Regions from separate parts of the Kribbella sp. CA-294648 genome, predicted to be linked through region 2. Evidence: riboswitches for the same ligand, from Rfam matches in the RefSeq annotation. Region 2 holds a riboswitch; each other region holds the start of a gene.

Region 1 (10,500 bases), 4.2 Mb from region 2:
ACGGGCGGATCTTCCTGGTCGACGTGTTCCACGGCAACGACGACTTCGCCGATGCGGTGAACCGGTTGCTGGTGGTCGGGTTCTACCTGGTGAACCTCGGGTTCGTGACGCTGTTCCTGCGCAGCGGCAGCACGGTGGTCGACGCTCGCGGGTTGATCGAGCAGCTCAGCGTGAAGCTCGGCATCGTGATGGTGGTGCTCGGGGTGCTGCACCTGATGAACGTGTGGATCTTCAACCCGATCCGCCGCCGCAGCCGGCTGGAGGAGATGACCTCGCCACCGGTTCCGCCGAACAACCACGTCGTCGTCGGCGCCTACTGACCGACCATGCGACAACTGGTGGTCCTGTACGACGCGCAGTGTGGGCTCTGCCGGCGCTTCAAGGAGTGGCTGGCGGCGCAGGCGCCGGCCCGCAATGGGCAGGGTGGGGTGGTGCGGCTCGGATTCGTCGCGGCGGGGTCGACGGAGGCCAGGCAGCTGTACCCAGGGCTGGACCACGCGGCCACACTGCGCGAGGTGACTGTGGTCGCCGACGACGGAGCGGTGTACGTCGGCGACCGGGCCTGGATCGTGTGTCTGTGGGCGACCCGGGAGCACCGCGCTACCGCAGTACGGCTGGCAAGTCCGGCGATGCGGCCGGTGGCGCGGGCGATGGTGCAGGCAGCGGCTGGCCTGCGGAGCTGGAACCGGGAGGGGGACAGAGGTGACTACGCTGACGGATGTGACGGACAGTGCGACCGCCAAGGGTGAGCAGACTCGCGAGCTGATCCTGTCGACGGCTCTGCGGTTGTTCCGCGAGCAGGGCTACGGCAAGACGACCATGCGAGCCATCGCCGCCGAGGCAGGCGTGTCGGTCGGCAACGCGTACTACTACTACAGCTCCAAAGAGCACCTGATGCAGGCGTACTACGACCACCTGCAGGAGCTGCATCGCGAAGCGGTCGCGGAGATCCTGGCGGACGAGAAGTCGTTCACCAAGCGGCTCACCGGCGTACTGCGCAGTTGGCTGGAGGTGTCGGAGCCGTACCACGAGTTCGCCGGCACCTTCTTCAAGACGGCGGCGGAACCGAAGAGCCCGCTGTCACCGTTCAGCGAGCAGTCCCGCCCGGCCCGCGAGGCGAGTATCGAGATCTTCCGCCAGGTGGTGGAGGGCTCGGACATCAAACTCCCCCCAGACCTACGAGCCGAGCTGCCCGAACTCCTCTGGCTACTCCAGATGGGCATCGTCCTCTTCTGGGTCCACGACGACAGCGAAAACCTCCGCCGCACCCACCTCCTGATCACCAGCACCGTCCCCCTGATAGACCGCCTCCTACGCCTGACCCGAATCCCCGGCGTACGCGGCGTGGTCAACGACCTGGTCGGCGTCATCCGCTCAATCAAAGCCTCTTGAGCACTATTCGCCTGTGAGGCCGTCGAAGCGTTGGCGGAAGAGGTCGGCGTGGCCGTTGTGGCGGGCGTATTCCTGGATCATGTGCAGGTAGAGGGAGCGGACCGAGTGTTCGGTGCCGATCTTCGGGCGGACGAAGACGTGGTCGAGGGAGTAGCCGGCCGCGATCTCGTCGGAGAGTTTGGTGGTGGCGCGGAAGTCGGCCAGGTCCTCCTCGGCGTGGGCCGGGTCGACCAGGTCGAAGTCGCCGTCGGGGTACTCCTGGCTCCAGGTCTTCAGCAGGTCGAAGGGGCGACCGTCCAGGCAGATCTGGAACCAGTACCGCTCGACCTCGGTCGCGTGCCGGACCAGGCCGAGCAGGGTCATCGTGGACGGCTCGATCTTCGTCTCGGTGAGCTGCTCGCCGGTCAGGCCGGAGGTTTTCCACAGCAGGGTCCCGCGGTGGAAGTCGAGGAACCCCTGGAGGAGTTCGCGCTCACTGGCTACGGTCGGCGGGCTGACCCGGAATTCCTCAGCTGTCACCGGCAGAAGATACCCAGATCAGGTAACTCTCTGCCAGTGGTCCTGGCGTGCCGTACACTGATGGTGACGGCCCGCCCAGTTCTGCCTCGGGCCGATTCAGTGCATACGCTGCGCTAGCAGTCGACCACCACGCGCCGCGGCCCAGAGGCTGCGCCGGGCAGGACGACCCCCCGATCTTTGGAGTACTTCATGGCGGCACGCCGCCCCAGCACGACCACGTCCACTTCTACCCCCAGCTCCACCGAACGACCCGCGCGCGTCCCGGGTGAGGCCGCGGCCCGCCCGCGCCGCCGTCGCCGTACCGGTGCCAACGGCAACAATCCCGGTACCGACGGTGCCCAACCGCTCGCCCAGCGCAACTCCGAGGGCAACCCGGCTGAGCGCAAACAGACCGCGAGCAAGACCGAGACGTACGCCGAGGTCGCTCCCGCGGTGATCGACGAGAACGTGACCTTCGAGCAGCTCGGCGTTCCGGCCGGCCTGGTCAAGGCGCTGGCCACGGCCGGCATCCTCAAGCCTTTCCCGATCCAGGCGGCCACGCTGCCGGACTCGCTGGCAGGCAAGGACGTGCTCGGCCGCGGCCGGACCGGTTCCGGCAAGACCTACGCCTTCGTGCTGCCGGTCCTCGCCCGGCTCACCACCAGCACCAGCAAGCGCCGGCCGAACCACCCGCGCGCCCTGATCCTGGCGCCGACCCGTGAGCTGGCGACCCAGATCCAGGCCTCGATCACGCCGCTGACCGACGCGCTCGACCTGCGCACGATGACCATCTTCGGTGGCGTCGGCGCCGGTCCGCAGATCACCGCGCTGCGGCGTGGTGTCGACATCGTGATCGCCTGCCCGGGCCGGCTCGAGGACCACGTCAAGACCGGGCACGCGAAGCTCGACCAGGTCGAGATCACCGTCCTGGACGAGGCCGACCACATGGCCGACCTCGGCTTCCTGCCCGCCGTCCGGCGGATCCTCGAGGCGACTCCGGCGAACGCCCAGCGGCTGCTGTTCTCGGCCACCCTGGACGCCGGTGTCGACGTCCTGGTCCGCCGGTTCATGAAGTCGCCGGTCACCCACAGCGTCGACTCGGCCCAGTCGCCGGTCGCGAAGATGACCCACCACGTGCTGCACGTCCAGGCCGACAGCCGGTTGCCCGTGCTCGTCGACCTGACCGCGGCTCCCGGCCGCACGCTCGTCTTCACCCGGACGAAGTACGGCGCGAAGTCGCTCACCAAGAAGCTCATCGCGCAGGGCGTCCCGGCCGTCGAGCTGCACGGCAACCTGTCCCAGGGTGCCCGCACGCGAAACCTGGAAGCCTTCTCCGACGGTTCGGCCAAGACGCTGGTCGCCACCGACATCGCCGCGCGGGGTATCCACGTCGACGACGTCACGCTGGTGATCCACGCCGACCCGCCGATCGAGCACAAGGCCTACCTGCACAGGTCCGGCCGTACTGCGCGCGCCGGCGCCGAGGGCACCGTCGTCACGCTGATGACCGACGACCAGGTCCGCGACGTCCGGGACCTGACCCGCAAGGCCGGCATCGCCGCGACGGTGACCAAGCTCCGCGTCGGCGACCCGCTGCTGGCCAAGCTCGCCCCGGGTGAGCGGACCTTCGTGACGCCGACCATCAAGGTCGTCGCCGACGACGACTCGGTACGCCGTACTGGCGGTGGCGGAGGTCGCGGCCGCGGTGCACGCCGTGGCGCTGGCACTGGTACCGGTGCTGGATCCGGCCAGGGCTCTGGTCGCGGTGCTCGCTCCGCGGGCGGCCGTGGCGCCGGGACCGGCGGCAACGCCAGCTCCGGTAGCGGCCGCGGTGCAAGCGGTGGCGGCCGGGGCGCAGGCTCCGGTGGCCAGGGCGGCGGCCGTGGCGCTGGCGGCGGCCAGGCGACCAAGACCCGGTCGCAGGGTCGCGGTGGCGCGTCTGCTCCCAAGACGTACAGCACCACGACTCCTGGCGCGAGCAGTCGCCCGGCAGGCGCCGCAGCCTTCTCGGCCGGCACCCGCGCCGGCGGCGCACGCCGCGCCCGCTGACGCGATAACAGTTGGTTTGGGAAGGGCCCGGTCAGGCATTGTCTGACCGGGTCCTTTTCTGTGCGAGTGGAGGCGTGATGAAGGTCAGGACTGTGCTGGGCGATCTTGCGGCCGATCAGTTGGGTGTCACGGATTCCCACGATCACCTGTTCTTCCGTAGCGCTCTGCTGCCGGGTCAGGAGCTCGACGACAGCGAGGCGGCGACGCGCGAAGTACAGGCGTTTGCCGAGCTCGGCGGCCGGACGATCGTGCAGTGGACGCCGTACGGGCTGGGGCGGCGGGCCGGGGACCTTGCCAAGATCTCTGCTGACACTGGGGTTCACCTGGTCGCCGCCACCGGGCTGCATCGGGCGGAGCACTACCCGGCCGAGTTGGTCGACGAGGTTCGGCCGGAGCTTGCTGACATCTTTGTCCGGGAGCTGACCGAGGGGATCGGCGACTCCGGGGTGCGCGCGGGGCTGATCAAGGTCGCCGGTGGTTTCCACGTTCTCGACGAGCATGCCCGGGTGGTGATGGTCGCGGCGGCCGAGGCGCATCACGCGACCGGGGCGCCGATCGCGATCCACCACGAGCTCGGGACGGCCGCGGACGCAGTACTGGATCTGCTGGTCGACGAGTCCGGGGTTCCGCCGGAGAGCGTGATCCTCGGGCATCTGAACCGTTTCCCTGATCACCGGTTCCACCTCGACCTCGCCGCGCGGGGATCGTTCCTGGCCTTCGACGGGCCGTCGCGGGCGAACAACGCCACCGACCCGCGGTTGTTCGACTGCCTGGCCGCGCTCATCGACGCCGGGTACGCCGACCGCCTGCTGCTCGGTGGGGACACGACCACTGCGCGCGCCCGGGCGGCGACCGGCGAAGGGCCCGGCATCCCCTATCTCCTGACCGGACTGCGGCCGCGGCTGGTCCGGTACTTCGGCGACGAGATAGCGACACAGCTGTTTGTGGCCAATCCTGCTCGCGCATTCGTCCTGCACGGTACGGTGCGCGAGTGAACACGATCGCTCAGATCTTCGTCGTCCTGGCCGGTGTCTTCCACCTGGGCGTCTTCGCCATGGAGAGCCTGCTCTTCCTGAAGCCGAGCACCTACAAGCGCTTCGGGGTCCCGAACGAGGCCGAGGCGATGATCGCGAAGCCCTGGGCCTACAACCAGGGCTTCTACAACCTCTTCCTTGCCCTCGGCGCGCTCGGCGGACTAGTTGCCGGAGGCGACAAAGGGCACGCGATCTCGCTGTTCGCGTGTGCCTGCATGGCCGGCGCCGGAATTGTCCTGGTCGCGTCGAACCGCCGGATGGTGCAGGCGGCCGCGATGCAGGCGGGTCCGCCGATCCTCGCGATCGTGCTCGCCGCTGTCCTCTGACGGAATTCAACCGCGCTTGAACTCGGAAGGTTGACTTCAAGTGCGGTTCAACTCGCAAGCTACCGGGCATGACCACCACCGCTGAAGTCCCGACCGGCCCGGTACTCGCACCGAAACGAGTCGGCGTGCTCTCGCCGAAGTACCGGGCGTTGACGATCGGCATGGTCGCGCTGATCACTCTGATCGCGTTCGAGTCCCTGGCCGTCACGACCGCGATGCCGACCGCCGCGCAGGCGCTCGACGGGCTGGCGCTGTATGCGCTGGCCTTCGGCGGTCCGCTCGCGTCGAGTGTCGTCGCGATGGTTGTTTCCGGCACCTGGAGCGACCTGAAGGGGCCGGCCCGGCCGCTCTGGTACGGCACCGCGTGGTTCCTGGTCGGCCTGATCCTTGCCGGATCCGCACCGACGATGGAGTTGCTGGTCGCCGGTCGGTTCATCCAGGGGTTCGGCGGCGGTCTGGTCACCGTCGCGCTGTACGTCGTCGTCGGTCACCTCTACCCGCCGGAGTTGCGGCCGAGGATCTTCGCTGCCTTCGCGACCGGCTGGGTCGTTCCGTCGCTGGTCGGACCCGCGGTCGCCGGGCTGATCGTCGAGCACGCCCACTGGCGGATCGTGTTCCTCGCAGTACCGGTGCTCGCTGTCCCGGCCGTTCTGGTCATGCGGCCGGGGCTGGCACGGATGAACGCCGGCACCGTCGTGCAGGCCGACCGGTCGATGTGGGATCGGCGAGCGTTGTGGGCGGTCGCGGCGGCGGTCGGGGTCGGTCTGCTCAGCTACGGCGGTCAGCAGAGCGGGGTGCTCCAGCCGATTCTGGTGGTGCTCGGGTTGATCGGTCTGGTTGGCTTCGTGCCGAAGCTGTTGCCGGTGGGAACGTTCCGGCTGGGCTCGGGACTGCCTTCGGTTGTTGCCCTGCGTGGGTTCGTCGCGGCGTCGGGATTCGGGGCTGAAGTGTTCCTGCCGTTGATGCTGACTCGCGAGCGGGGACTGTCGCCGTCGTACGCCGGGCTGGTGCTGACGGTCAGCGCGCTGTCCTGGACTGCGGCCACCTGGTACCGGGGCCGCCCGAAGCAGCCGTTCTCGCATGCGGTGTTCCTGCAGGCCGGGATGATCTCGATCGTGCTCGGCATCGTGACCGCGGCGCTCACGCTCAACCCGCACGTGCCGGTCGTTGTCGGCATCCTCGGCTGGAGCCTTGCCGGGCTCGGAATGGGAACCGTGTTCCCGACGCTGTCGGTGCTGGTGCTGGAGTACTCCAGCCGCGAAGAGCAAGGCACAAACAGCTCCGCACTACAGCTCAGCGACGCCCTGGCCACTGCCACTGTGCTGGCGGTCGGCGGTTCACTCTTCGCCGTCATCGAGCCGCATGCGCCCACAACGGCCTACCTGATCGCCTTCGGCCTGCCGGCTCTGCTGGCCTTGATCGGAGTTGTCGCGGGTCGCCGGACCGCTGCCACTCACAAAGGCTCCGAATAGCCGGGTGCTCCGGCCAGGCTGAGCGTGGCCGGAGCTTGAGTTGCCGGCTTTGTGAGTGGGGGCGGTCCGCTACTCCTTGGCGCCGGTGACTGCGATGCTGGCGCCGAGGCCGATGATCATCAGGCCGCCGGTGCCGCCGACCAGTTCCAGGCGGCGGGGTGAGCGGGCGAACCACTGGCGAGCCGTGCCGGCGGCCAGTGCCCACAGGCTGTCCGAGCACAGGGCGATCAGCATGAAGACCAGGCCGAGCAGCAGGATCTGCAGCGTCGCCGGGCCGGCGTTCTTGTCCACGAACTGTGGCAGCACGGCCGCGAAGAACACCGCCGTCTTCGCGTTGGTCAGACCGACCAGGAAGCCCTGCCGCAGGGCCCGACGAGCGCTGCCCGGCTTCACCCCGCTCGTCATCGCCTCCGCCAGCGACTTGCGGCTGCGGAAGGCGTGCACCCCGAGATAGACCAGGTACGCCGCGCCGACGAGTTTCACGATCGTCAGCGCCATCGTGCTGGCCGCGATCAGGGCGCCGAGCCCGAACGCGACGGCGAGCAGCATCACCGCGGCACCGGCGGTGTTGCCCAGCATGGTCAGTACTGCCTCACGCCGGCCGACCGCGAGGGCCCGGCCGACGATGAACAGCACGCTCGGACCGGGGACGACGATGATGACGAGGGCGGTGATCGCGAACGCGACCAGGTGATGGGTGGACGGCATCCAGCCAGCGTAGGCCAGCGGACCGGAGTACGGGTGACTTATCTCATCGGGCGCTCGTCGTCCGTTGACCCCGGTGGAACGGGGCCGCTACCTTGCCAGAGACAACCTGCGGTGCCATGAGGGAAACCGGTGAGAGACCGGTACGGCCGCGCCACTGTGAGCGAGCTTGCTCGTGAGTCAGGACGCTCGGGTACCAGCAGCCTTTCGAAAGGGACGCGCACTTCCCTAGGAGGTCTTCATGTCTGTACCCACGCCTGCCCGCTCGGTCGCCGTACCGGCTGTCTCGCCGCGGCTGCTCGCCACCGCTCTGCTCACCACCGGCCTGGCGCTCACGCTGGCCTACCTGGTGGCTTTCGACCAGGGTGCGATCTCGCAGTCCGGGATGTACCTGCACGAGCTGATGCACGACGGCCGTCACCTCCTCGGCGTGCCCTGCCACTGACCTTCATGCGCACCTTCGGATCCCTCCTGGTGCGCGGCCTGATCGTCGGTCTCTTCGCCGGCCTGCTGGCCGGAACCTTCGCGTATGTGACGGGCGAACCGCACATCGACTCCGCGATCGCGATCGAAGAGGCGGCCGGTGCCGCGCACACCCATGACGCCAACGGCAAGGCCATCCCGGCCGACCCGGGCGAAGAACCTCTCGTGAGTCGCGACGGCCAGCGGTTCGGGCTGTTCCTCGCGACGTCTTTGTACGGCGTGGCGCTCGGCGGCATCTTCGCTGTCGGCTACACCCTGCTGCGCCGACGCCTGCGCACACCCGGCGACTCGTACGCCGCTCTGGGGCTGGCCGCGGCCGGGTACGTCGGGATCGTGCTGGTGCCGTTCCTCAAGTACCCGCCGAACCCGCCGGCCGTCGGGGACCCCGAGACGATCACGCAGCGGACTGTCACCTATCTGCTGACGCTCGTGCTCGGCCTGCTCGCGGTCTGGGCCGGCGTCGCCGCGTCGCGCTGGTCGGCCCGCTTCGGGTCGGCTCCCTGGATCCGGATCGGCGCCGGTGCCGCCGCGTTCCTCGTGACAGTCGTCGCCGCGTACTTGATTCTGCCCGCGATCAACGAGGTTCCGGGGTCGTTCCCCGCTACGCTGCTCTGGAAGTTCCGGCTGGCCTCGCTGGGCACCCAGACCACACTCTGGCTGCTCCTCGGGCTCGGCTACGCGGCGGCGACCGACCGTCGTACGGGGAAGGTCGAACCTGAGGTGGTAGCCGCTTGACGTCGCTGACGCTGGTCGCGCACGCGCTGACCCCCGCCCTGCGGGGACTCGTCCTCGGCGGCGACGCCGAACCCGACCCCGCCGGCGTCGACGCCGCCCGCGAACTCAAGATCGACGCCGACGAGGTCTACGCCGGCCCAGAAACGGCCGCATTGCGCACTGCCGCGGCGCTCGGGCTGACACCTGTCGTGGTGCCGGCGCTGAGAGACCGCCAGTACGGCGAATGGTCCGGCCGAGAACTGGAGGAGTTGCTAGCAGCTTCGCCAGAGGCTGTCGCCGCCTGGCTGGACCGCCCACACACCGCCCCACCCGGCGGCGAAACCGAGAACGACGTCATCACCCGAGTAGCCGACTGGCTACGCGACCTGACCCAGGCGGACTCGTCGGAGTCCGCAGGCTCCTTTGGCGAAGCGGGCCGAGCCGACTCGCGCGGCCAGGATGGCGAAGCGGATGCCGCGGGGCCGATCGGCTCCCGGGGCCAGACGGAGCGTCGTACGGTCGCCGCGGTGGTGCATCCGGCAGTTGTGCGAGCGGCCGTGCTTTATGTCCTCGACGCACCCGCCGAGTCCCTCCGCCACGTCGACGTCCGCCCACTGTCCATCGTCCGACTCTCAGCCCACACCGGAACCTGGTCCCTGACCTTCGGCTGAGTCAGAGGCGGCGCGCGGGAGGTTGTCCCGGGGTCAGCTGGTGGCGGCGCGTTCGGCTGTGCTGCGGAGTACGCAGAATTCGTTGCCTTCGGGGTCGTGCATGACGACCCAGCCGGCGCCGTCGGGTTCGCGGCGGTCTTGGTAGATGGTGGCGCCGAGGGTCAGGAGCCACTCGACCTCCTCGTCGCGCGGGCCGTCCGGCACGAGGTCGAGGTGGAGGCGGTTCTTGACGGCCTTCTCGTCGTTGTTCTGTTCGAAGAGCAACTTCACCTCGGGCGTGTTCACCGCGGCGTACGGGTCACCCGGCTCGTCGTCCTCCGGTCGCTCGGCGCGCAGTACCTTCAGCCAGAAGCCGGCCAGCTCGTACGGGTCCTTGGCATCGAACGTCACAGTCCGCACAACAGAGGTCATGGCCCGACCTTGCCGCAGATGCCCGCGGCGCCGCCACCCGGTTTCACGTCAGCGCGTTGGCCGGGGTTGACCTTGACACTGTGACAAGGTCTTGAGTGGGTGTTGGAGGTGGTTGTCATCTACTCGCCACAGGGGAATGCGCGGTTGATCGAGGCGTTGGAGACCGGCGACTCGTCGGCGCGGCTTCGGGCCGTGATGGCGGTTGGGACGGAGCCCGACCCGGCGCTGGTCGACGCGTTGGTGGAGCGGTGTGCGGTCGAGTCCGACTTCTTTGTGCGGGACATGCTGACGTGGGCGTTGACCCGTCTGCCGTCGGAGATCACGGTGCCGAGGCTGGTCGCGGAGCTTCGGTCGGAGCGGGCTCAGGCGCGGAGTCAGGCGTTGCACACGTTGTCCAAGATCGGCGATCGGGATGTCTGGCCGTCGATCACGTCGTCGTTGCTGCGGGATGCCGATGATGAGGTCGCTCGGAGTGCGTGGCGTGCTGCGGTCATCCTCGTACCGGCTGGTGAGCGGCAAGCGTTGGCCGCGGAGCTGGCCACGCAACTCGGTCGTGGTGACCGGAATGTGCAACTCAGCCTCAGCCGAGCGCTCGTCGTACTGGGAGATCTGATCGAGCCGGTACTGCGGAAGGCGCTGGCGAGCGAGGATCCGAAAGCGCGGGCGCATGCTCGTGCAACCGAGATCCTTCTCCGCGATCCGGAAGCCGGTTTCGACCCTGCCGTTCACGAGGCGAAGCGGATTG
Region 2 (10,500 bases):
CGGTACCTCGATGGTCCTGCTCTTCGAACAGAAGGAGCGCCCCGCCGGCCCTCGTCCGATCGACCACGCCGTCTGGGTCTACGTCGACGACCTTGACGCGCACTACACCCGCAGTACGACGAACGGCGCAACCATCACCAAGGAAATCACCCACCACGGCTACCGCTCCTACACCGCCACCGACCCAGAAGGCCACCACTGGACCTTCCTCCAATCTGCCCCCACCAACTAGCAAATGTGGTGATTCCGCGCAGGGCGGCCGGAAGTCGGGAATCGGCACTAGTCTCGTCGCCGTGAGCCAACTCGACGGACTGCCGCCGGAGATGTTGGAGTACGAGCGCAAACGGTGGGAGGAACTGCAGGAACACTGGTTGAAGAAATCGCAGCCCAGCTCTCTGCTCCCGCCCAAGGCTCGCTCCGCGTTGAGTGCTGCCGGGAGTTCGGCGCGCGGGGCGGCAACGAAGGCCGGGCGAATGCTGACCGACATCACACCGCAACGCGTCAAGGACACCGCCGAGCTGGCTCTCGATGGTGCGCTTGTTCCAGTCGCGAAGGGCGCCGTCCATTTGCTGGAACTCGCCACCGAGTGGACGGCCGAACTCATGGACCCCGAGACCGTGCTGGCGCACCACAGGTCCAAAGGGCATGACGTGTCGACTTTGGCGGACCTGCAAACGCTCGACCTGAAGCATCTCGACGACATGACACGCCGGATGGCCCTCCGCTGGCGAACCATTGGCGCAGCCGAGGGCGGTGCCCTGGGTGCGTTGGCGCTCGTACCGGTGGCCGGAGGGGTCGCCGCGATCACCCTCGACGTGGTGGTCATGCAGGTTCTCAGCACGGCGATCGCCACTCGGGTGGCGTATGCCTACGGGTTCGACGCCATGGACCCGGATCAGCGTCAGTTCGTCGACCGGATGGTGCTGCGCGCGTACAAGGAACAGAGCACAAAGGCCGTCACCATGTACGAGGCGTCATCGGCCTTCAACGCGGGTCTCGGCCGCACAAAGTGGAGCCAGAAGCTTCGGGACGATCAGAAGCTCATGGCGGCCGTCGAAAAGCTGATGCAACAGTTCGCCCGTGGTCAGCGTGTCCCCGTGGAGAAGGTCACCAAGGCGATCCCGCTCATCTCGATGGTCGCCGGCGCGGGAACCAACGCCTACGTTCTCGGCGACGTGGCGAAGCAAGCGACCTACTTCGCGCAGACGAGCTTCCTCTCCGCCAAGTACGCCCTGCCGATGCCACCGAGTCTCCAACCGTCCTCCAGCACCCCGGAAGCCGAGGACGTCGACTAGCTCACGGCGGACTTCAGAAACCCGACCTGCGACGAGCCCACCAGCCAGCCGCCGATGACAAGAGCCAGATCAATCAGCGTTACAACCCGGAGCCCGGCCATTCCTCAGGAGTGAGCTGACCGGTGTCAAAGGTAAGAGCTCAGGCACCGACGATTCACCCGACTCTGCCATCGACACTGAGCTCTGGTCGACGGAACAGATCCCGTACTCGCCCGGAAACCGCACAAGGCACTTCCAGCCAACAGATCCGAACACGCCTCCCGTGACACGCCCTCCATGCCAGATGCACAGCCACCGCCACCGGTCGCTGTCACCGCCCACCCATCACCGCCCACCGCCGCCGGTCACTGTGACCGCCCGCCCATCACCGCCGCCGCCACCGGTCACTGTGACCGCCCGCCCATCACCGCCGCCGCCGCCGGTCACTGTGACCGCCCGCCCATCACCGCCGCCGCCACCGGTCACTGTGACCGCCCGCCCATCACCGCCGCCGCCACCGGTCACTGTGACCGCCCGCCCATCACCGCCGCCGCCACCGGTCACTGTCACCGCCCACCCGTCACCGTCACCGCCACCCGGCACCGCCGACCGCTCCCGTTGACCGCCCACTGCCCACCCACCACCTTCACCGCCTACCCATCACCGTCCCTGCCCACTGCCCATCGGTCACCTGTCACGTCACTGCGTCGACGGCGCCGCGTCCGGGCGCGGCTCTTGGCGCCCGGTCTGTGGTCGACGGGCGCTTGGGTGGTGCGTTTGCGCCGACAGGTTTTGCGAGGCGCGGGTGGTACCGCCAGCGGCTCCCGAGGCGCCGCAGGCGCGGGTGGTACTACGGACCGGCGGATGGCGTGCCGCTGTCGCCCCAGGGGTCGAGGAGTGCGGTGGCTTCTGGGGTGAGCCAGGACAGGTCTCCGGTACCGGCCTGCACCTTGGGGCGTGAGCCGGTCTTCGGGGTGAGGCTGGTGGTGGGGAGCCGGTTGGGGTGTTCGTGCTGCGGGTTGACGCTGACCGGCTGGCGAGAGGTCGGCGGGTAGTAGTGGGACAGGTCGGTCAGGTTGGCGAGATCCGCGGCGCTGGTGATGCCGGGGCTGGTCCAGGTGGGGCGGGTGACGTGGACGACGCCGCCGGTGATGGTGATGGCCCATTGGCCGGAGTGCACGGCGCGGTGGTGGCCGGCGCACAGCAGCACCAGATTGGCGATCGAGGTCGGGCCGCCGTCGATCCAGTGGATCAGGTGGTGGGCGTGGCACTGCCACGGCGGGGCCTTGCAGACCACGCAGCCCTTGTCCCGCCTCATCAGCGCGCGCCGGATCGGGCGGGTGACGAAGCGTTGTTCGGTGCCGACGTCCAAGGGCTGGGAGTCCGAGCCGAGGACGATGGGCAGGATGGCGGCGTCGCAGGCGAGGCGGCGTATGGCGGAGGCGGAGAGGTTGTCGCCATAGACGAGCTCGCCGACGGCGTGGGCGGTGGCGGTACGGAGGTCGTCGAAGTCGATGGTGATGGTGATGTGCGGCACGCCGGGTGAATTCGCGGTGCCGGGGTCGTTGTCGGTGCGGGGTGTGTTGGCCGCGGCCAGGTCCAGAATCAAGGTCAACGCGTCGGCCTGGCGCTTGTCGTGCGGACGCGGGTCCAGCTCACCGTCGACGGTGCGGTGAGGCTTGGACAACCGATTGATCTGGGTACGAAACTCCTCCGCGTTCTCCCCGGCCAGGTAGCCGCTGAACTTCACGCCGCCGTCGGCCCGGCGCAGCGTGAGCGACTCACGGGCGGCGGCGTCGTGTTCGGCGGGTTCGGGGCCGTCGGTGTCCAACCGGGCCAGCACCTCGCGGCCGAAACCCAGCAGCCCGTCCGGCGTGAGCAGCTGAGCGGCTTCGATCATCTGCTCCTCGGCCACCCGCAACAACTCGTCCGGCACCGACGCCGGGGCCTTCTCCAAGGTGGTGACGATGGCTGCGGCCTGGCCCGGGTTCAACACCAGGGCCGGGGCCGGGGCGTCGGGGGTGGTGGGTGTCGGGTCGGCGGGTGCTGCCGGGTCGGGCAGGGCGGCGGTGACGGCGGTGTAGCTGCGGAGCGCCTCGGCGGTCGTGAGGTCTTGCTTGATCTCGCGGCGGTTGCGGTGGTGACGCAGCGACAAGAACTCGATGGTGTCGCGGGCGCCGTGTTCGCTCGCGAGGCCGCGCTGGTCGAAGTCGGCGACCAACTGCAGGCGGTACGTGGTCAGAGTGGAGAGGGCAGCCTCGACCGCGTCGAGGGTGGACAGCAGGTCGCTGTCACCGAGCCTCGACGGTGGGAGTAGCTGCGTGGTCTCCATGCAGCAAACTCTAGACAATGCCTCCGACAGTTTCTGTGCTCATGCCGCCTTGTTTATAAGGAGAATCGGAGTTGGCAGGAACTGGCCAAGTTGTGCACAAGGAGGCCTCCGTCTGTGGGTAACCGGCTAATGTTGCTTATGGCAAGCATTCTCCGTCGCTATACCTAGGTGGTGCAGCGTCCACTCCAAGACGTACGCGGAGAGGTAGTCGTCCGCGGTCAGCACCGTCCTGCGTGCCCACCCGAGGAGCCGGATCGACCAGTTCAGCGGCTCGTCCCGCAGCCGCGCCGACGCCATCTAGGGGAACTTGAGCAACCCTGGATCCCGTACGCCGCCGCCAACCGGACGATCAACGTATCGGGCGGATTGTCACCCGTCGACGGCGGCGAACCCGCGTCAGGCCCACCAGGTCAGGCTCCAGTCGCCGGGGTCGCCGGGGTCGCCGGGTCGCCGCCGGGCGCAGCGCGAGGGCCGCCTGTTCCCAGAGATCCCGCAGCGCCATTGCATCCGCCAGACCGAGGCGCTGCTGACCCGCACGACCTTCGTCGCCGACTTGCGCCGGTGACACGGCTGGCACGTCAGCTCCAAGTTGGCCGGCTCATCGGATGGCCCATCGCGATGGTCGATCTCCTCGCCGGGCTCACCGCATCCGGCACCAAGCTCACCGCATCCAGCACCAAGCTCACCGCATCCGGCACCAAGCTCGCTCGATCCAGCACCGGGCTCGCCGGTCGTGCGGAGGACGCGATCGTCGGGCCGGCACCAGGGCGATCGCGGGGCTGACTCAATCCTCAGTGGAAAGCGAACAGAAATCGAGTGGAAAGTGGGTGTGCATAGGTTCGCGGTGTTGCCTGTCTCTCACAGAGGATCATGTCGATGCGAACGTTCAGCACCAAGCTCACAGCGATCTTCGGCGGTCTGCTCCGGTTGAAGAAAGCTCCACGGAAGATCCTGATGATCTGCATGGTCTCGGCCGTTGGCGCGGCCGGATCCCTCGTGGCCGCAGGTCCCGCCCAGGCGGGCGTCGTCTGCGGCACCTATGGACGAGTCAAGAACGTCAGCAACGGCGCGAACGTCGTGCCGACCTGGAGGTCGGCAACCCACAGGAGCCTGGACTGCCATCTCTACCGGGGTACGAGCGGCGATGGGGTCCGACAGCTCCAGTTGACTCTCAACGAGTGCTACGGGCCACGCCCCTTGAGTGGCGGCGTCAAGAAGTTCAGCACGGCGCTCGCTGTGGACGGGCAGTTCGGTTCCGCCACCGAGGCGGCGTTGGAGACCGTGCAGTCGTACATAGGTGTGACCGCCGACGGATCGTACGGCCCGGCGACCCGCAGCAAGATGAAGGCCCGCGCCAACAACGGCAGTGGGAACTGGTGCATGTACCTGAAGGTGCCGGTCACGTGGGCGTAATGATCTAGGCACCCGTCCGCGGCGTGTGCGCCCAGTCCCGGGGGCACACACGCTTTTCGTGTGGGGCGACCGTGGCGGAGTAGCCGGCGGGTGGGTCGGCTAGAGTCACCCACGTCATCGACGGCTTGAGCAGGAACCCGGTGTGAGTCCGGGACGGTCCCGCCACTGTGACCGCGCTTGCGTGGGAGTCAGGAACTGCTGCTGTCGTACCTGCCACCTGGGGCGTGGACACCCCGAGGAAGGACCGGCCGCGCGTGCCCGCGAACCTTTTGCTGCTCTCCACTGCCGATACCGATCTGCTGGCCGCCTCGCAGGCGCAGGCAGGCTGGAAGGTCGCCAACCCTGCCCGCGTCGACCTGGCGGAGCTCCCCACTCTCCTCGACGGCGTCGAGGTCGTAGTGGTCCGCCTGCTCGGTGGTCGCCGCGCCTGGGAGGAAGGGCTCGACGCGGTCATCGCCTCGGGTATCCCCACCGTCGTGCTCAGCGGCGAGGCGGCCCCGGACGCCGAGCTCATGTCGCTCTCCACCGTCCCGGCGGGCGCTGTCACCGAAGCGCTCGGCTACCTCCGCGAGGGCGGCTCCGAGAACCTCGGCAACCTGGCCGGCTTCCTCAAAGACACCCTCCTGCTCACCGGCGACGCCTTCGACCCGCCCAAGACGCTCCCGACCTACGGGATCCGCGCCGGCCGCAAATACACCAAAGACACCCGCCCAGTGGTCGGCATCGTTTACTACCGCGCGCACGAGATCTCCGGCAACACCGCCTTCGTGGACGCCCTGGCCGACGCGATCGAGGAGGCCGGCGCGCAACCTCTCCCCGTGTACTGCGGAACGCTGCGCGGCCTCGACCCCACCCACGAGGACAACGCGGAGCTGTTCCAACACCTCCGCGAATGCGACGTCCTGGTCACCACCCTCCTCGCAGCAGGCGGCACGGTCGCTTCCAACGCGACAGCCGGTGGCGACGACTCCTGGGACGCGGGCGCGCTCGCCGCACTCGACATCCCCTTGATCCAAGGGCTCGCGCTGACCTCGACCCGTGAGCAGTGGCTCGAGAGCGACGCCGCGATCAGCCCGCTCGACGCCGCCACGCAGGTCGCGATCCCGGAGTTCGACGGACGGCTGATCACGATCCCGTTCTCGTTCAAGGCGTACGACGCCGAGGGCATCGCCAGCTACGCGCCCGACGAGGAGCGTTGCGCCCGGCTCGCCGGTATCGCGGTCGGCCAGGCGAAGCTCCGGCACGTCGAGCCCAAGGACAAGAAGCTCGCACTCGTCCTCTCGTCGTACCCGACCAAGCACGCGCGCATCGGCAACGCAGTCGGCCTGGACACCCCGGCCTCGGCCGTCGTCCTGCTCGGCCAGCTCAAGGACGCCGGCTACGACCTCGGCCCGGACCTCAACCTCGACGACCTGCAGGGCGCGGACGGCGCTGACGGCCTGATCCACCGGCTCATCGCGGCGGGCGGTCACGACGTCGACTGGCTGACCGACGACCAGCTCGAAGGCGCGGTCGCGAAGATCCCGCTCTCCACCTACGCCAAATGGTTCAGCAAGACCCCAGAAACGTTGCAGCAGGCAATGATCGAGGCCTGGGGTGAGGCGCCCGGTTCCCTGTACGTCGACCAGTCCGGTCCGGAGCCGGCGATCGCGTTGGCAGCCCTTCAGTTCGGCAACGTCGTCCTGATGATTCAGCCGCCCCGCGGTTTCGGCGAGAACCCGGTCGCGATCTACCACGACCCGGACATGGCGCCCTCGCACCACTACCTCGCGGCGTACCGCTGGCTGGAAGCGCCCGAGGAGGAAGGCGGCTTCGGCGCACACGCGGTCGTTCACCTCGGCAAGCACGGCACGCTCGAATGGCTGCCGGGCAAGGGCATCGGCATGGCGGCCGACTGCGCGCCGGACGCAGTACTGGGGAACCTTCCGCTCGTCTACCCGTTCATCGTCAACGACCCGGGTGAGGGCACGCAGGCCAAGCGTCGCGGCCACGCCGTCATCGTCGACCACCTCGTACCGCCGATGGCGCGGGCCGAGACGTACGGCGACATGGCCAAGCTGGAGTACTTGCTCGATGAGTACGCCACCGTCTCGGCGCTCGACCCGGACAAGGTACCGACCCTGCGCGCGCAGATCTGGACCCTGATCCAGGCGGCTCAGCTGCATCACGACCTGCACACCTCCGAGAAGCCGGAGGACGAGGAGTTCGACGAGTTCGTCCTGCACCTCGACGGCTACCTCTGCGAGATCAAGGACGTGCAGATCCGCGACGGGTTGCACATCCTCGGCGGCGGGCCGGCCGGCGAAGCGCGGGTCAACCTCGTTCTCGCCGTACTGCGTGCGCAGCAGATGTGGGGCGGCGTCTCGGGCGCAGTGCCCGGTCTGCGCGCGGCACTCGCAAAGACCTTCGGAGTCGACGAGGCCGCGATGCTGGCGGACCCCGGAGCCGCAGTACCGGAGCTCGCTGACCTGGCGACGCTGGCGGACCTTCCTGCGGTGAGCGGAGCTGACGGCGTCGACCTGCTGGAATCCGTTGCGCGCAAGCTCGTTGTGGGCATGGAGACACTCTCGTGGGATGCCGGCAAGGTGCCCGTCGTCATCGCGGAGGTGCTCGGCCGCGAGGCGCCGCAGGTCCAGGCGTCGTTGCAGTTCGCTGCAGACGAGGTCGTACCGCGGCTCGCGCGGACCGGTGACGAGCTGACCAACGTACTGCGCGCGCTGGCCGGCCGTTTCGTCGAAGCCGGCCCGTCCGGGTCGCCGACTCGTGGTCTGGTGAACGTCCTGCCGACCGGCCGCAACTTCTACGCGGTCGACCCGAAGGCGATCCCGAGCCGCAACGCGTGGGACGTCGGCGTCGCGCTGGCCGACTCGTTGCTCGCCAGGCACAAGTCCGAGACGGGGGAGTGGCCGCGGTCGGTCGGCCTGACCATCTGGGGGACGTCCGCGATGCGCACCCAGGGCGACGACCTCGCCGAGGTGCTCTGGTTGCTGGGCTGCCGCCCGGTCTGGGACGAGGCGTCCCGGCGGGTGACCGGTTTCGAGGTCGTCCCGCTCGACGAGCTCGGGCGACCACGGGTCGACGTGACGATCCGCATCTCCGGCTTCTTCCGCGACGCCTTCCCCCACGTCGTCTCACTGCTCGATGAAGCCGTCCGTACTGTGGCCGCGCTCGATGAAGATGCCGCGAGCAACTACCTGAAGGCGCACGTCGACGCCGACGTTGCTGCGGGCAACGACGTACGGTCGTCAACTGCGCGAGTGTTCGGCTCCAAGCCCGGCTCGTACGGGGCTGGGCTCCTGCCGCTCGTGGACGCGCGGAACTGGCGCACCGACGCGGAGCTCGCCGAGGTGTACGCCGTCTGGGGTGGGTACGCGTACGGCAAGGATCTCGATGGCGCCGAGGCCCGACCGTCGATGGAGCGCGCCTACGCCCGCATCCAGGTCGCGGCCAAGAACGCGGACACCCGCGAGCACGACATCATGGATTCCGACGACTACTTCCAGTACCACGGTGGCATGGTCGCGATGGTCCGGCACCTGACCGGCTCCAACCCCAAGGCGTACATCGGCGACTCCGCAGTACCGGCGCAGGTGAAGACACGGACGCTCGAAGAGGAGACCAAGCGGGTCTTCCGGGCCCGGGTGGTGAACCCGCGCTGGATGGCAGCGATGCAGCGGCACGGGTACAAGGGCGCCTTCGAGATGGCGGCGACGGTGGACTACCTGTTCGGGTACGACGCGACGGCCGGCGTGGTCGACGACTGGATGTACGAGACGCTCACCACGGAGTACGTCGCGAACCCGGAGGTCGCCGAGTTCTTCCGGAAGTCGAACCCGTGGGCCCGGCACGGGATCGCCGAGCGGCTGCTCGAAGCGGCTCAGCGCGGACTGTGGTCGGAGCCGAGTGCAGAGGCACTCGAGACGCTGCGCACCGCAGTACTGGAAACCGAAGGCGATATCGAGGACCGCGGCTGAGGTAGGCATCGCGGACCGCGCCTGAGGCAGGCGCGGTCCGGTGTCGGTGTCGGGGCTAGCAGACGTTCATCGTGCTGTTGTCGAGGGTGATGGCGCGGAAGGTGGTGTTCGTTCCGCACGGGTTCTCGGTGATCCGGGAGTTCCGGACGGTGAGGTTCTGGATCAGGATGTCGCGGTTGTTGGCGAACTCGGTGCGGGCGGCCAGCCGGATCTCCCCGCCGCCGGTGACGGTGCCGCCGACGGCCGCGATATTCACGTTGTAGCAGTTCTCGATCAGGATGGCGTTGTTGCCGGTGTTCGAGATCGTCACCCGGTCGATGACGGCGCCGCCGCTCTCCGAGACGCAGAAGACACCGCGACCGCCGCCCCGCGCGATGACCGTGCCGACGCGGATGTTGGTCGGGTAACTGGTGGCGACCCGGCCGTTGCGGTTGGCCATCCGGAACGCCGCGTACCCGGTACCGGTGGCGGCGCCGTCGGCATCGACCGTCCCGATGGTGGCGTTGATGGTCTGGTTGAGCAGCAGGCCGGAGTCGCGGGTGTTGCGGGCGGTCACGGTACCGATGGTGAGCCCGTCGACTCCGTACGTCTCGACGCCGTGGGTGCCGGTGCCCGAGACGTAGACGTTGTCGATGCGCACGTTTCTCGTCCACTGACTGGTGTCGCCGCGGTTGTCGATCCGGATGCCGAGGCCGCCGGACAGCCGCATGTCCACCTGGCCGATGACGACGTTCCTGACGTTGCGCAGGAAGATGCCGTAGAGCGGCGCACCGGTCATCGTCAGGTGCTGGACCTCGATGTCGTTGACGTTGCGGGCGTAGATCGGGGCCTTGTCGCCGGTCCCGGAGCCGGTGACGTTGATCGTGCCGCAGATGTCGACGGTGGTGTAGCTGGCGAGCGACACCCGGGCGTCCTTGCTGATCGATCCCGAGCCGCGCACCACCACGCGCTGCTTGGAGGTACGGCCCGCGGTCAGCCGGTTGATCGCCGTCTGCATCGCGGTGGCCATGCTGGTGCCGGTGTAGGTGGTGGTGCTGCCGTTCCTGGCCGTCCAGGTGCTGCCGCTGAGTGTTACCTCTGCGTGGTAGGTGCCGGTGCCGCAGTCGGCGTTCACACTGTCGGCCGCTCGGTCTCGCTGCTCGGCGAGGCCGGCGGCGTGGGCCGCCGCGGGCGCCGCTGCGCCGAGCATCGCCAGACAGAGGAGGGTGGCGGCAGTACGCCGTTGGAATGTGGGCATTGGGGGCCTCCGAGGAGTGGGCGGGCGGAGCGCCGGGGGTGGGTAGGCGGAGCGCCAGGATGGGCGGCAACCGCTTTCCGGCGTCTCGGATTGTTCCGACGTGCTCACTCGGGCGTCAAGCGTTCGTAACCGGTTGATCACCAGGAGTGTTGGCCGGATCCGGACATCTCGTCTCGCGGCGCGGCGTACGGGACAGCCCGCTTGCCTGGGTGAGGCGGTTTCCGGGGTGGCGCGAGTCGGCGCGGAGGCGTCCGGGGTGTGGTTGGGTTG
Region 3 (10,500 bases), 3.3 Mb from region 2:
GGTGACGGCGAGGTCCGGGTCGCCCGGATCACCGTGCTGGTGATCGGCGCGGTCGCGATCGTCGGCGGCATCTTCGCCAACGGCCAGAACATCGCGTTCCTGGTGGCCCTCGCCTTCGCGGTGGCGGCCAGCGCGAACCTGCCGACCATCCTGTACTCGCTGTTCTGGCGGCGCTTCAACACCCGCGGCGCACTCTGGAGCATCTACGGCGGCCTCGGCTCGGCGATCATCCTGATCGCGTTCTCGCCGGTCGTCTCCGGCAAGGTCGACGCGAAGACCGGTGCCAGCCTGTCGATGATCACCGACACCAGCATCGACTTCAGCTGGTTCCCGCTGGACAACCCGGGCATCGTCTCGATCCCGCTGGCCTTCGTGCTCGGCATCATCGGCACGCTGACCAGCAAGGAAGGCACCAACATCGACCGGTTCGCCGAGATGGAGGTTCGCTCGCTGACCGGCGCCGGCGCCGAGAAGGCGGTCCAGCACTAACCCACCCAAACCTGTCAGGCAGGCCCTGCTGATGTCCCGCGGGCCTGCCTGACAGCACCAATCACTTCAGGGTCGGCCACAACTCCAGGAACGCGATCCGGGAAGCCTCACCCCGCTGCTCCTCCGCAGCGTGCAGCCGCCCGAAGGTGAAGGCGTTACCGCCGTCGAGATACACCTGTACGGCGAGCTCGCGGAGCAGGTCACGCGCCACCACGCTGTCCTGGTGGTCGCCCAGCACCTCCTGGACCTCCTTGGCCCGCGACACCAGCCCGGTCGCCTCGTCACCAAGAACGGCAACGGCCGACTCAGCGGCGTACCGGAGTCGTTTCGAGGCCTTGCGGACCTCGTGCAGCTCGTGATCCTGGGTGGCGGCGTCCTCGGCGGCTTCCATCCGCCGGACGGCCTTGCTCATCCGCTTCCAGTCGTGATCCAGCAGCTCGGGCATCTGCTTGGCGGCCTTGCGCGTCTCGCCGGCCAGCGGCGGGTTGGCGATCAGCTCGTCCAGTGCATCCAGCAGCCGGAAGTACCGCTCGCTCTCCAGCGCTGCCAGCGCCTGCACCCGGCCGGACTTGTAGACCGCGCGCAGATGCGTGTCGATGAAATCGGCGACCTTGCCCATCACCAGCTCGACGGGTTGCGCCTCGACCGCCGTCTTGAAGTGCTCGCGCTGCACCTCCGCGTCGCGCGCGCCACCCAGCTCGCCCGCGAGCCACTTCAGCTCGGCACGGAGCTGGTCGCCGGCCTCCCGATCGACGACCGGCCGGTACGTCGCCAGCGCCGACCGCAGCCGCCGGGTCGCCACCCGCATCTTGTGCACAGCGTCGTGCACGTCGCGACGGACCTCGGGGTCGCGCTGGTGAATCGCCTGCACCTGCTCAAGGGCATAGGCGCGGAACAGGTCGGCCGTGCTCGGCTTCTTGGGCAGCTCCCACTTCTCGCGCGCCGGGACGCGGTCGCCGAGCGCCCGCGCCAGCTTGCTCGGCCCAGTGGCCGGCTTGGCGCCCGCGGCCCGCAGTACGGGCTCGGCGGCTTCGAGCAGGTCCAGCGAGCCGTTGACGAGCTCGATCTCCCACTCCCGCCAGGACTCCTCCGCGCCGTCGACCGTCGAGGTCACGTGGTCGTCGCTGACCTCGGCCAGTACCTCGCCGTCGGCGTCCAGCAGGCGGTGCACGATTCGCCGGGTTTTCAGCGTCACCACCGGGACGAGTTGGTTGTCCCGGGCATGCACCCGGACCGACCGCACGACCTGCAGCGGCACCTTGCTCACGGACCGGCCGAGCGGGTGCTGGATCTCCAGCCGCTCACCCGACGACACCGGCAGCTTCACATGCCAGCCGTCGTCCTCACCGCCGGTCCGGCGGCGCAGCGTCACCTTGGCCGCGGCCAGGTCGAGCGCGGCAGTGTCGAAGTACACGGCCTCGAGACTCAGCTCGACAGGTTGCGCAACGCGGTCGACCCCCGGCAGCTCGTGCAACGCGGGGAAGATCGCGTGCTCGTCGACGTCGTACTTGGTCTCGATCTCGAGTTGCTCAGTCGGCGGCATACCCCCTTGTTTACCAGCCGAGATCAATCCCGCATAACCGGTTCAACCTCAAGATTCACGGCGGCGAGCAACTCCGCCCGCACCCGCTCCAGGTCACGGTCCGGTACGCCGGTCAGCCCTGCCCGCGTCTCCCGCGGGTATGGCTGCCGCCGCCGATTCCCTTCCAGCCCCACGACGAGCAGCACCACGATCAGCCCGAGCACCAGCAAACCCATCACCCCGCTCCTTCCGGAATCAGCGCGACGGCCTTGAAAAACGTGTAGTGAAAGGTGCCTCCCGGCTCAGCCGCGCGTTCGAGGTCCCGGATGCCACGGCGCCACTCGTCGGGGGTCCGCAACCCGGCGGCCAGCGCGCGCTCCCGAACGGACTCGACCATCGCGATGAAGGTCTTCCGGATGAATCCGTCGACCAGGTGCGGCAGGGTCTCGTCGGCGTACACGGTGCACGGTCGCGTTCGTACGTCGTGGTAGCCGGCGGCCTGGAGCAGTGGTTGCACTCGGCGTCCAATCAGGGCGTCGCCTCCAGCCTCGGCCTGGAGGTCGGTCAGGCAGTCGATCAAGGACTGCGCGGCCGTACTGCGCGGGTGGTGGAACGCCGAGTCGTGGTCGCCCTCGATCACCGTGATGTCGCCACCGGGGCGCACGAGGCGGCGCAGTTGCCGCAGTACTCCCTCCGGATCGGCGAGGTGTTCGAGCACGAAGCAGACGAAGAGGTGGTCGAACGAGCCGTCCTCGAACGGAAGGTCGCGCAGGTCGCCGTGGTGCCACTCGACCTCGGCGTACGGCGCGGCTGCAGCGACCCGGGCCTTCGCCTGGGCCAGGGAGTCCTCGGACAGGTCGACGGAGACGAGCCGGATTCCTGGGTTGGCGGTGACGAGCTGCACGGTTTGAGCGCCGACTCCGCAGCCGACTTCGAGCACCCGTGCGCCGGGCGGGTACGTCGTACCGGCGTGCAGGAGACCGGCGAGCGTCTCCGCCTGGTCGGTCAGCCTGCGGGTCTCGTGGGTGGTGTAGCCGTGGACGTAGTCGGTTCCCATAGCTCTAAGTTCGCGTCACAATGGTCTGGTGAACAGGTCCAATCAGGGTGAGATTGGTAGGTCCAAAGCGGCGGGGGCGGACTTTCTGCAGCTTCGGCCGGAGGAGGCGCCGACTGGAGGGCTGGCCGATTGGCTGGCTGGGCGGTTTCGGGACGCGATCGCCGACGGGCGGCTCGCGGTCGGGAGCAGGTTGCCGGCGACCCGTCAGCTCGCGGCCGAGCTGCAGGTCTCCCGGGGCGTGGTGACCGAGGCCTACCAGCGCCTCACCGAGGACGGGCACGTCAGCGGCCGGGGCCGCGCGGGGACCGTCGTGGTGGCCGCGCCCATCGGCACCTCCTCCGCCGCGTCCGGCCATGCACGCGCCAGCCGCCCCGCGCTGGACGATCCCGGGCTGGAGATCTTCGATGCGATGCGAGCCGTCGAGGCGCGGATCGACCTGACTCCCGGCATCCCCGACCTCGCCGCGTTTCCCCGGGCCGCCTGGCTGAAGGCGGAGCGCGCAGTACTGGCCGAGCTCTCGGCATCAGCCTTCGGCTACGGAGACCCAGCCGGTACTCCGGCCCTGCGGCTGGCCGTCGCGAACTGGCTCGCGCGCAATCGCGGGATCAAGGCCGACCCGGCCGACCTGATCATCGTCGCCGGCGTCTCGCAGGCGATCGGGCTGGTCGCCCAGGTGCTGGGCCGGGAAGGCATCACCGAGCTGGCGGTCGAGGACCCCGGCTCGCTCGGATCGCGGCAGCACCTGCATCTGTGGGGAATGCGGACACCGCCGATCCCGGTCGACGCGGACGGCTTGCGGGTCGACGTACTGCGCGACAGCGGCGCTCCCGCCGTGATGGTGACGCCCGCGCATCAGTTCCCGACGGGCGTAGTACTGGATGGGGAGCGGCGCCGGGAATTGATGCAGTGGGCAACTGATGGGGGGTTGATCCTCGAGGACGACTACGACGCCGAGCACCGGTACGACCGGCCGCCGGTTCCCGCATTGCGGGCGATGCTCGCGGAGCACGTGATCTATATGGGCAGCGTCTCGAAGTTGCTCGCCCCGGCGTTGCGGATCGGGTGGATGCTGCCACCACCGCAGTACCGGCAGGCGCTGGTCGGCGCGAAACGGCAGGCGGACCTCGGCAACGCGGCCCTGCCGCAACTCGTCATCGCCCATCTGATGGAGTCGGGCGAGCTGGAACGTCAGCTCCGCTACGTCCGCCGCCGGCACCGGATCCGCCGCGACGCGATGATCGAGGCCATCGGTCGGCACTTGCCGACAGCAACCGTTCACGGCGCGGCCGCCGGCCTGCACCTCACCATCACCTTCGACGACCCGGACCTGACCGATCTCGCGCTGGCCTCCGCCGCACTCGACCGGGCCGTGAAGACCCAGCCGCTGTCCTGGCACTGCCAGCACCCCCGGCCCCCAGGTCTCGTCCTCGGGTACGCCGCGCGGACCCCGACGGAGATCACCGAGGCTGTCGCCACAATCGGCGAAGCACTGTCAGCCTGCTCGGTCGATGCGGTTGGCGCGGGCGAGGAGAAGTAGCAGGTAGGGGGCGCCGAGGAACGCAGTGACGACTCCGACCGGGAGTGCGGTGGGGGCGAAGAGTTCGCGGGCGAGCAGGTCGGAGGCGACGACCAGGAGGGCGCCGATCGCGCCTGCAGGTAGCAGGCCGGCGACGCCTCCGGCCAGCAGACGGCGGGCTAGTTGAGGCGCGACGAGAGCCACGAAACCGATCGGTCCCGCCGCGGCGGTGGCGAGGCCGGCCAGACCGACTGCGATCGCGATCAGAATCCCCCGCGACAGTTCGACCTTGCCGCCCAGGGCTCTGGCTAGGTCGTCGCCGAGCTCGAGCAGGCGCAGTTGCCGCGATCCGGCCATCGCGGCGGGGACGAGCACGAGCAAAGTGATGCTGATCAGCGTCGCGTGCGACCAGGAACGCCCGGCAAGGCTGCCCGCGAGCCACATGGACGCGCTCTTGGCCGTGTAGATGTCGGCCAGCGTGAGCAGGTACGCGGTGATCGAGCCGACGATCGCGGTAATGCCGATCCCGACCAGGACCAGCCGATAGCCGGTGACGCCTTGTTTGTAGGCCAACAGGTAGATAGACGTTGCTGTGAGCAATGATCCGGCCAGCGCACCGGCGGGGAGCCAACTGGTCGCAGTACCGAAGACCGTGATCATCAGTACTGCGGCCAGCGCCGCGCCTGCGTTGATGCCGACCAGATCCGGGCTGACCAGCGGGTTGCGGGCCAGCCGCTGGAAGATGGCACCCGAGATCGCGAACGCCGTACCGACCCCCATCGCGACGAGGACTCGCGGCAGCCGGTTGTTCACCACCACGTCGGTCATGATCAGCGAACCGTTGCCGGCCAGGGTGTCGAGCACCTTCGCGAGCGGGAGGTCGTAGTCGCCGAGGGTGAGCGAGACGGCGGCGATCACGGCGGTGGCAACCCAGGCGATTGCGGAGACCACGACGCTCTTCACAGTTCGGCCAGCTTGCGGCGGCGGACGAGCGCGATGAACAGTGGGGCGCCGATCAGCGCGGTGATGATGCCGACCTGCAGTTCGTCAGGCCGAGCGACCAGACGGCCCGCGATGTCGGCCAGCAGCAGGACGGTTGGCGCTAGAACAAGCGACCACGGAAGGATCCAGCGATAGTCCGGACCGACCAGAGCCCTTGCCACATGCGGAACCGCGAGTCCGACGAAGGCGATGGGGCCGGCCATCGCGGTCGCAGTACCGGCGAGCAGTACGACGGCCAGCGCGGCTGTGAGGCGGACCAGACCGATCCTGGCTCCCAGCGTGACGGCGAGGTCGTCGCCGAGTGCCAGCTGGTTGAGCGAACGTCCGAGGGTCAACGCCAAGAAGATGCCGAGAGCAATGAACGGGAACGCCTGGGCGATGATCGCACTGGTTGCCATGGTCAACGAGCCGACGACCCAGAAGCGGAACTCGTTCAGGGTGGACAGATCCAGCAAGGTGATGGCCGAGGTCATCGACCCGAGCAGGGCCGTCACCGCGGCTCCCGCAAGAGCGAGCTTCACCGGGGTCGCACCGGCTCGGCCGGCCGAGCCGACGAGGTAGACGACGACTGTCGCGATCAGCGCGCCACCCATCGCGAACCAGACATAGCCGGTCAGCGACTGGACGCCCAGCAGACCGATCGCTGCCACCACTGCCAGCGCGGCGCCCGCGTTGACGCCGAGGATGCCGGGATCAGCCAGCGGATTCCTGGTGATCCCCTGCATCACGGCGCCGGCCAGGCCGAGTGCCGCGCCGGCCAGCAGGCCTGCCGCAGTACGGGGAAAGCGTAGGTAGCGGATCACCCGGTCCGTGTCCGATCCGGTGAAATCCGCCGCCGCGACGTAGACGTCGTGCGGTCCGAACCATTGGTTGCCTGCGACAAGCGAAAGCAGCACGACGGCCAGCAGCAACCCACAGGCCGCCAGCAGACCGGCGGCCCGGCCACCCCAGGACCGGGTCACTTGACCAGGTCGGGGTGGATCAGTTTCGCGATCAGTTCGGTGGAGTTGGCGCCGCGGACACCCGCCGAGTGATGGGCGAACAGCCACGGTACGACGCGCTTGTTCCGGACCGCCTTGAGATTGGCATACGCCGGATTGGCCAGGATCTTCTGGACATCCGGCTGGACCTGCGCCTCGGTCAGGGTGGCGTCGCAGCAGCCGCTGATCAGGATGTAGTCGGGGTCTCGCTTGATGAACTCTTCGACGCTGATCTTCACGTTCCGCTTCGAGGTCAGGTCGGCGAAGGCGTTCACCCCGCCGGCCTGCCGGATCAGCACGGTTCCGAAGTCCGGACCGCCCGACACGGTCACGCCACCGCCCTCCAGCCCGGGACGCAGGATCGCGACGGTCGGCTTCGGGGCTTTGGCGACCTTCGCCTCGACGGCAGCGATCCGCTTCTGCTGGTCGGCGATCACGGTCTCGGCCCGGTCGGAGACGTTGAAGAGCCGGCCGAGGTCGCGCAGGTCGGCGTACACATTGTCCATCGAGACGGTCGACGGGTCGATCGCCTCGTCGCCCTTGCCGTCCGCAGTCGGGCAGAGCGGGCTGAAGATCCACGTCCGCACGCCGAGATCGGAAAGGCTCTTCCGGCTGCCGAAGCTCGAGTCACTGCCCGCGCTGCTGAAGACGTCGTTGAATCCGGAGAGCACGAAGTCCGGCTCCTGGCTGAGCAGTTCCTCGCGACTTGGCAGGTTCTTGTAGTACTTGCGGTCCGTCTGCGTCGCGGCGTACTGCGGCAGCACGGTCGCATCCAGGTACGCCGTACCGACCAGCTGGTCCGAGATCCCCAGCGCGTGCGCCAGCTCGATGGCCGGCTGGTACGCCGCGAACACCCGCTTGGGCGGGCCGTCGACGGTGACGTCGATCCCGCAGTTCTTCACGGTGGTACTCGGGCCGGCCTTGGGGCCGGCTTTCGCGGCACCCCCGCAGCCGGTGACCAGGGACAGTACGACAACAGCAGCAGCCAGCGTTTTCACGCGCGCCTCCAGCACCTCGTGGACGGTGTGACACGTCGTGGCCGGTCTCCTGGCTGACGGGTACTGCGCTCGCGGGCCTGACCTTCCCAGTCATCGCTGACCAGTGGTCTCCACCCTGGAACAACCCACGAACATCCCGATCACAGTGGCGAGGGCCGCGCCGGCATCACACCGGCTTCCCGAACACCACGACCCCGCCAACCTAACCCACCTGCAACCCAGTCGCAGAACGGGCGGAACCCTAGACCGGTTCTGTATGACACAAGCTGAGTTTTGTAGTACATTACAGCGGTGGCAATCACGTGGGCACCCAGTGCGGACAAACACGGCATCGACCGCGAGGACGCCCTGCACGCCATAATGAACGCCTACTTCGTCCAGCGAGAGTTCGATGAACCCCGCCGCCGGCCAACATCCGGCCGACATTGTTCATCAGGCCGCCCCGGCAACTGGGCGGAGAGTTGCTGGAGGTCATGGTTGAGATCAATCCACCACGTGATCTGCACGTCTTTGACGTGATGGTTGCTCGGCGCAAGCATCTTGAGCGGATGGAGGAGGAGAGATGAGCGAGAAGGATTACGACGCGGTGGCCGAGTGGGCTGAGCACGACATGACCCTGGCGCGGGATGCGGAGAAGGGCCTGTGTGGTCAGGAGGCAGCCGCGTTCGGCCGGGAGCTGGTCGAGCGCTCACAGGGCGGCCGGCCGTCGATCGACCCCGATGCTGCCCCCGGAGAGAAGTCGCCGATCCGTCAGGTTCGGCTCCCTCGCGCTCTCAACGCAGACCTCGACGCGTTCGCCAGGAACCATCACCGCAACGCCAGCGATGTCCTGCGGGAAGCCCTCAGCGAGTATCTGGCGGCGCACAAAGACGCCAGCTGAAGGAATTCAGCGGTAGAGCGAGGAGGTGGCGAGGGCGAACTTGACCATGTCGTCCTTGTCGGCGGTGCCGGCGGGGAGGGGGACGAGTTCGACGATTTTGCTGGTGCCGATGCGGATGAGGGTGCGGCCGGTGGCGGTGTCTACGTAGCCCTCGTCGCCCAGGGGGATCGAGAGGGAGGTGGCGGCCTTGCGGGTGGGGGCGATGACGGCTTCCGCGTCGGCGACTCGGCGGGCAGTGGAGTAGAGGACGCGGGTCTTGGTGATCCAGCCGCAGACGATGTCGCCCAGGTCGGTCTGGCCGTCGCGCCGGATGGCCGCCTCCGTGCCCATTACCTTCGCGGCAGCCGGCGTGGCGCGTTCGCACTCCGGCCGGGTGATGAGCGGCCCCGGCTCCGGCAGCCCGTCCGCCTGCTGCGCCACCTCTTTGGCCAGTACTGCGTACTTCGCCAGCGTCGCAACCGGCCCGCTGACCTTGCGCAGCTTCCCGTCGAGCAGGAACACCACGAAACGACTGGTCCCGAACCCACCCTGCCCTACCGTCACCGGTTTGGCCGGCTCGCCCTTGGTGGCGTCGTACGCCTTGCGGGCCGCGGCAAGGTCCGCAGGGGTCGCCGGCATGACAGACGTGCCAACGCGCAGTACGGGACCGGTTGGGCTCGTGCTGAGCCCCAGCTGGCACACGTCGTACGTCGGGAAGCCGAACTCCGCCGGAGCCGGCTTCGGCTGGATCTGCACCACGGGGACGCCCAGAGTCGTCTGCACCAGCGTCTGGTCCATCCGCACGCACAGGGTGTCAGCCACCTTGGAGGTGGGCGGCGTACTCGGCGTCTCGCTCGGTGTAGGTGTCTGTGTCGGTGTGGTGCTGATGGAAACGAGTGGCGGCACACTGGGCGCGGTCTCCCCACCAGGACCGCCACAACCGGCCAACAACGCAGTACTGCCGAGCAGAGCCACCACCGAACGAGTACGCATGATCACAGAGCCTACTCGCGGCTCTCGACGAACTCCTTCGTCTTGGCGATCGCGAAGCCCCAGGTCTGCTGCACGGTCGGCGCCGGGGGAACCGAGATCTCGTCGGCATTGGTCAGTACGTCGATCAGCACCGGCCCAGGCGTCTTGAGTGCCTGCTCCACCGCACCCTCCACCTCACCGGGCTGCTCCACCCGGAAGCCGGTCAGCCCGATCGCCTTGGCGACCTCGGCGAAGTTCGGGTTGGCCAGCTCGGTCCCGTACTCCGGCAATCCGACCTGCTCCATCTCCAGCTTCACCATGCCGAGCCGGCCGTTGTTGAAGACCACCAGCTTGACCGGCAGCTCGTAGGACACCGCGGTGATCAGATCCCCCAGCAGCATCGATAGCCCGCCGTCACCGCAGAAGGCGACCACCTGCCGGTTGCGGTCCAGCGCCGACATCCCGAGCGCCTGCGGCATCGCGTTGGCCATCGAGCCCAGGTTGTACGAGCCAACCAGCCGCCGGTCGCCGCGCATCCGCACGAACCGCGACAGCCAGACCGTCGACATCCCGGTATCGGTGGTGAACAACGCATCGTCGGCCGCGTGCCGGTCAACCGCGGCCGCCAGCAGCTCGGGCCGGATCCGGGCATCCGGGTTGTCCACCTTGCGCCGCAGCAGCCCCTTGGGCTTGCGGTCGAAGGCAGGGTCGGTGAACTGCTGCTGCCGCTTCCGCCAGGCGGCGTACGACGCTCTGGCCTTGTCCAGGTGACCCGTGTCGGTCTTCTGCTCCAGGAGTGGCAGCAACTGCGCCAGGGTCGGCTGCGCGTGGCCGACCAGCCCGTGGTCGGCCGTGACCCGCCTACCGATGTGGTCGCCCCGCAGATCCAGCTGTACGACGGTCTTCCCGGTCGGCAGGAAGTCGCGGTACGGGAAGTCAGTCCCGACCAGGAACAGCACGTCGCAGCCGTCGAAGGCCACCTTGGTCGCATGGTTGCCGATCAGCCCGGACTGGCCGACCTCCTGCGGCAGGTACTCCTCGAAGCGCTCCTTGGCCTTCAGCGTGAGCACAGCGGGCGCTGCCAGCGTGCTAGCAAGCTGCTGCA

Evidence for each region. Region 2 has a riboswitch for cobalamin ahead of cobN (cobaltochelatase subunit CobN). Riboswitches for the same ligand answer to the same signal wherever they lie in the genome.
Region 1: linked by a shared signal. The riboswitch ahead of ACQPYM_RS40930 (CbtB domain-containing protein) and the one ahead of cobN (cobaltochelatase subunit CobN) in region 2 are both predicted to bind cobalamin.
Region 3: linked by a shared signal. The riboswitch ahead of ACQPYM_RS03260 (ABC transporter substrate-binding protein) and the one ahead of cobN (cobaltochelatase subunit CobN) in region 2 are both predicted to bind cobalamin.

The regions. Positions count from the first base shown of each region.
Region 1 is NZ_CP191981.1:8,578,308-8,588,807, reverse strand. It holds gene ACQPYM_RS40975 (hypothetical protein) at 1-320, shown strand, start outside; gene ACQPYM_RS40970 (thiol-disulfide oxidoreductase DCC family protein) at 327-749, shown strand; gene ACQPYM_RS40965 (TetR family transcriptional regulator) at 721-1,392, shown strand; gene ACQPYM_RS40960 (DinB family protein) at 1,396-1,911, opposite strand; gene ACQPYM_RS40955 (DEAD/DEAH box helicase) at 2,101-3,939, shown strand; gene ACQPYM_RS40950 (phosphotriesterase family protein) at 4,017-4,934, shown strand; gene ACQPYM_RS40945 (DUF1304 domain-containing protein) at 4,931-5,299, shown strand; gene ACQPYM_RS40940 (MFS transporter) at 5,368-6,771, shown strand; gene ACQPYM_RS40935 (LysE family translocator) at 6,841-7,479, opposite strand; cobalamin riboswitch at 7,555-7,684, shown strand; gene ACQPYM_RS40930 (CbtB domain-containing protein) at 7,718-7,921, shown strand; gene ACQPYM_RS40925 (CbtA family protein) at 7,927-8,694, shown strand; gene ACQPYM_RS40920 (histidine phosphatase family protein) at 8,691-9,344, shown strand; gene ACQPYM_RS40915 (VOC family protein) at 9,378-9,755, opposite strand; gene ACQPYM_RS40910 (HEAT repeat domain-containing protein) at 9,855-10,500, shown strand, end outside.
Region 2 is NZ_CP191981.1:3,972,563-3,983,062, forward strand. It holds gene ACQPYM_RS18890 (VOC family protein) at 1-232, shown strand, start outside; gene ACQPYM_RS18895 (EcsC family protein) at 294-1,295, shown strand; gene ACQPYM_RS18900 (hypothetical protein) at 1,620-1,904, opposite strand; gene ACQPYM_RS18905 (DUF222 domain-containing protein) at 2,125-3,606, opposite strand; gene ACQPYM_RS18910 (hypothetical protein) at 4,168-4,389, shown strand; gene ACQPYM_RS18915 (peptidoglycan-binding domain-containing protein) at 4,483-5,019, shown strand; cobalamin riboswitch at 5,105-5,236, shown strand; gene cobN (cobaltochelatase subunit CobN) at 5,274-8,993, shown strand; gene ACQPYM_RS18925 (hypothetical protein) at 9,049-10,230, opposite strand.
Region 3 is NZ_CP191981.1:669,242-679,741, reverse strand. It holds gene ACQPYM_RS03295 (solute symporter family protein) at 1-489, shown strand, start outside; gene ACQPYM_RS03290 (CHAD domain-containing protein) at 551-2,032, opposite strand; gene ACQPYM_RS03285 (hypothetical protein) at 2,056-2,247, opposite strand; gene ACQPYM_RS03280 (methyltransferase domain-containing protein) at 2,247-3,068, opposite strand; gene ACQPYM_RS03275 (PLP-dependent aminotransferase family protein) at 3,097-4,605, shown strand; gene ACQPYM_RS03270 (FecCD family ABC transporter permease) at 4,561-5,547, opposite strand; gene ACQPYM_RS03265 (FecCD family ABC transporter permease) at 5,544-6,548, opposite strand; gene ACQPYM_RS03260 (ABC transporter substrate-binding protein) at 6,545-7,579, opposite strand; cobalamin riboswitch at 7,587-7,770, opposite strand; gene ACQPYM_RS03255 (ribbon-helix-helix domain-containing protein) at 8,127-8,444, shown strand; gene ACQPYM_RS03250 (hypothetical protein) at 8,451-9,416, opposite strand; gene ACQPYM_RS03245 (thiamine pyrophosphate-dependent enzyme) at 9,428-10,500, opposite strand, start outside.